Regions from separate parts of the Nonomuraea sp. NPDC050022 genome, predicted to be linked through region 2. Evidence: riboswitches for the same ligand, from Rfam matches in the RefSeq annotation. Region 2 holds a riboswitch; the other holds the start of a gene.
The links. A riboswitch is a leader RNA that binds a small molecule or an ion and turns the genes downstream of it on or off. The one in region 2 is predicted to bind cyclic di-AMP.
Positions count from the first base shown of each region.

Region 1: linked by a shared signal. The riboswitch ahead of ACIBO2_RS17315 (NlpC/P60 family protein) and the one ahead of ACIBO2_RS27620 (CHAP domain-containing protein) in region 2 are both predicted to bind cyclic di-AMP.

Region 1 covers NZ_JBITKE010000004.1:168,394-170,587, forward strand. The annotation lists gene ACIBO2_RS17305 (hypothetical protein) at 1-233, shown strand, start outside; gene ACIBO2_RS17310 (amino-acid N-acetyltransferase) at 256-813, opposite strand; cyclic di-AMP (ydaO/yuaA leader) riboswitch at 1,103-1,263, shown strand; gene ACIBO2_RS17315 (NlpC/P60 family protein) at 1,269-2,194, shown strand, end outside.
Region 2 covers NZ_JBITKE010000006.1:385,210-387,403, forward strand. The annotation lists gene ACIBO2_RS27615 (hypothetical protein) at 1-43, opposite strand, end outside; gene ACIBO2_RS27620 (CHAP domain-containing protein) at 290-970, opposite strand; cyclic di-AMP (ydaO/yuaA leader) riboswitch at 983-1,121, opposite strand; gene ACIBO2_RS27625 (Gfo/Idh/MocA family oxidoreductase) at 1,240-2,193, opposite strand.

The DNA of each region.
Region 1 (2,194 bases), on a different contig from region 2:
TGACCGTAGGCGTCGTCCGCCCGGTAGCCAACGACCGTCGCATCCGGGTCGGGCTCGCCATAGGGACGGCCCGCGTTGTGATGTCCGTATTCAGATCCGCCAGGCGCAGAGTTCTCGCCGGATTCGTCCTGTGGATACGGCGGCTGTCCGGTGCTCACCGTGTCACCTCGCTTCGAGTGCGCATGTGGCACGTGTCAGGACACATGCCTGTGCTGCCCAACGTATCGACATAGGTATCAACAATCACCTTTCCCATTAGTCAAGGTCCGCGTCACCCGATGTCAGGTGGAGAAGCATGCGGGTGTTCCCCAGGGTGTTGGGCTTGACGTGTTCGAGGTCGAGGAACTCGGCGACACCCTCGTCGTACGAGGCCAGCAGCTCCGCATAGACCTCGGGTGAGACCGGGGTGCCCTGTACGGGGCGGAATCCATGCCTCGCGAAAAAATCCACCTCAAAAGTCAGACAGAAAACCCGGCGCAGGCCGAGTTCCCGGGCCGTTTTGATCAAGGAAGAGACGATCCGGTGCCCGATTCCGAAGCCTCGGAACTCCGGATCGACGGCCACCGTGCGAATCTCCGCGAGATCCTCCCAAAGCACGTGCAGCGCGCCACAGCCGACCACTTGGCCGCCGCGCTCGGCGATCCAGAACTCCTGCACATCCTCGTACAGAGTGACGGTGGCCTTCTCCAGAAGCCGGGGCCCGGCGCCCGCGTAGGTGTCGACCAGGAGACGGATCGTCCTGACATCCGGCGTGCGGGCACGCCGGACGACGACTTCCGTGTCCGGGACTGTCACTTCGGCGACCTGCTCCATGGGTCTCCAGCGTACAGATCCGATTACGGCCTCCCCCTAACTCTGACGTCTCTCCCATCTCATGACATCTCGTGGTCGATCGAGCACGATGCGGGATGCCCTTGGCCGATAGGCTTCCATGCCTTGACGAACTTGGTGCAAAAAGGACATAAAGTTTGTTCAGCACCGACAGGCGCGAGACCACCTCGTGACCCTTCGGTTGCGAAACCTCTACAGACTTGGCAGTTCTGGTTGAGCACGAACCCGGAGTGCACTAGTGTCCAGCGACGATGTCACCCACGCGAGCCAGCGTGGAGACGCGCCCAATCCCCGTAAGGGGAGCCGGGGACCCGCCGGTGGCGACCTCATCCCGACGCCACCACCCATGGGGTGAATCCGAGCGAGTCGTTCGGTAGGGCTGCTCCGGCCCGAACCCGTCAGCTAACCCGGTAGGCGCCGATGAGAGGAGCTGGTTGGTGAAGCAGACTCGCGATCGCGGGGGGAAGCCGGCGGGCGCTCACGCCCGCTCTCCGGAGCTCCGGAAGGTCCCCACCCGGTTGGGTGTCATCGCGGCGACCATCGCCACCCTCCTCTTCGCCATACCCGTCGGCTCCGCCGTCGCCGATCCCAAGCCCTCGCTGAAGGACCTGTCCGAGCAGGCCGAGGAGCTCCACACCCAGATCGAGACGCTGAGCGAGGAGTTCAACGGCCAGCGGGAGAAGCTCAAGAAAGCCAGGAAGTCGGCTGAGGCGGCCCAGAAGACGCTGTCCACCAGTGAGGCCGATCTGGCCGCCAAACACGCCAAGGCCGCGCTGCTGGCCCAGAACGCCTACATCAGCGGCGGCTTCGGTCAGGCGCTGGCATTCGGCACCTCCGACGACCCTGAGAGCTTCCTCGACCGGGCGGCCACCACCTACGCGCTGGAGCAGCAGCAGGGCTTCGAGGTCAACCAGGTGACCACGGCCAGGCAGGCCGCCGAGCAGGCCAGGGCCAGCGCCAAGACGCGCATCGACGAGGTCGAGAAGATCGTCGAGGGCCTCGGCACCAAGCGCGACAAGATCACCAAGCTCGTCGCCAAAGTCGAGAGCAGCCTCTTCAAGCGGGCGATCGGCGAGGCGGGCCGTCCCGGCACCCGGGCCACGCGGGTCGACCTGCCGGTCATCGGCGCCGGCAAGGCGGCCACGGCTGCCAGGTGGGCGCTCACGCAGCAGCTCAAGCCGTACGTCTGGGGCGCCGAGGGGCCGACCTCGTACGACTGCTCCGGCCTCGTGATGGCGGCCTACCAGCGGGTGGGCATCTCACTGCCGCACTACACCGGCGACCAGTGGACGGCCGGACGGCACATCTCCAAGGAGGAGCTGCGCGCCGGCGACCTGGTCTTCTTCTATGGCGACCTGCACCA
Region 2 (2,194 bases):
TGTTACAGAAGCGCCAGTTGTCCTGCTGCGTCGTCGGTGACATGTCCCCTCCTCCAGTATCGAGAACCGGCTCGCTGTCCGGCCACCGTCAGTGTCTGAGGTGATCGCAGGACCGTGACATCCCCAAACTTGGGGGGTTGCGGTCTGATGGGCAGATAAGGCAGCCATGCGCTGTTCAGCCCAACGTGGTGGGCTTTTCGGCAGCCGGTACGGGAGCGTGAGACGCCGACGAGCGCGCGTCCAGAAGGACGCGCGCTCGTCGGCAGGAGAGCCCTCGGTCAGGAAGTCGTCAGGCGCCGTAGCTCGGGTAGCCGTAGCCGACCACCTGGGACGTCGGCCGGACGCGCTGCTGGACGCTGCCGTTGCCGGTGTTGCCCTCGATCGTGGAAATCGTGCCGTCGTGGTTGTCCTTGACGACGAAACCGACGTGCTCGATGTCGTCCAGGCTCTTGCTGCCGCCCCACGAGAAGAACACCACGGCACCCGGCTTCGGGGTCGTGCCCCAGTGGTTGTTGTGAGCGAACCACTTCGCGTGCTCGACCGTGTAGGCGTCCCAGCCGATCATGCTGCGCGCGCCGGACTGCTCGCCGACCCACGAGACGAACATCGAGCACCAGGCGGCGTTCAGGTAGTCCGCCCGGGTGCCGCCGTCGCGCCTGAGGGTCTCCAGGGCGCGCGGGGAGTTCATGTACCACTTCTGGAACTTGGTGCCGCCACCGTAGGCGTTCTCAGTGGTGCCGACCTGGGCCTTGGCCAGCGCCAACACCCGCGAGACCGTGGCCTTGGCCTTGATCTCGCTCTCCGGGTGGCTCTTCGCGGCGGCGTGTGCCGGGGCCACGGCGGCGTGGGCGGTGGCGGTGTCCGCGTGGGCGGCGGACTGGCCGGCGAGTGCGGCGGCCGCGACGCTCACGCCGAGGACGGCGTGAGCAAAGGTCGACTTGGTGGCGCGAAAAAGATGGGACTTCGCCATCGAGGGGGTAACTCCTTGCTTCCATGCCGCTTACCGGGTTAGCTGACGGGTTCGGACGTGGAAGCTGTCCTACGGCACGTGACGTGCCGATACACCCCAAAGGACGGTGGGTCCCCGGTTCCGCGCGAGGCGGATTCAGCGGTCACAGGACGGTCCTGTGATGCCTTTGTGCGATGGTCTGGCAACGAACGGACAAACCGGACGTATGCCTCATATGACCACAAAGGTAATGCAAGAGGCAAGGGTCTTACAAATAGATGAATCGCCAGCTAAGAGAGCTGCTCCCTCGCGTCGGCCAGAAGCCCCATCATGGCAAGGCTTTCGTCAAGTGGCATGATCGCGGATTCGGTCCTGCCTTCGGCCATGGCGTCCCGTACCTCGCGCACCTCGCCGGCGTACCCGTTGTCCGCCGGATCGAGCTCGAGCTCCTCCGTCTCCATCGACGGCCCGCTCAGCACGACCCGCTCCGGCGCCCAGAACGGCGCCTTGATGTGGGCGCGCATGTCGGTGCCCACCACGAGGGCGTCGTTCGCGTACGGGCCCAGCAGCGAGCACTCCACCAGAGCCCGCCTGCCCCCCGGATAGACCAGCACCCCGCCCGCCTCCGCGTCCACCCCTGAAGGCGCCAGCGAGCCCGTGACGTGCATCCGTGAGGGCATCCCGAGCAGCAGCTGCGCCAGCCCGAACGAGTAGACGCCCAGGTCGAGCAGCGCCCCGCCGCCCAGCTCCGGCGCCCACAGCCGGTGCGCGGGATCGTAGGGAGCCTTGAAGCCGAACGACGCCTGGACCGAGCGGATCTCCCCGAACCGGGGATCGCCGGCCACCCGCTGGATGAGCGGATTGAACCGGGTCCACATGGCTTCCATCAGAAACACCCCGGCATCGCGGGCGAGCTGGACCATCCGCTCGGCGTCGGCGACGGACGCGGCGAGCGGCTTCTCGCACAACACCGCCTTGCCCGCCGCGATCGCCGCCTCGGCGACCTCCAGGTGCTGGGCGTGCGGGGTCGCCACGTAGACCGCGTCGACGCCGGGGTCGGCGCACAGCTCCGCGTACGAGCCGTACGCCGACTCGGCGCCCAGTTCCGAGGCCAGCGCCCGCGCGCGGCCGAGGTCGCGCGAACCGACGGCGGCCACCCGCATCCCCGGCTCAGCGGCGATGACCGCCCCGACCTTTGCGGCGATGACACCCGTGGCCGCGATACCCCATGAGAGATCCTTCATG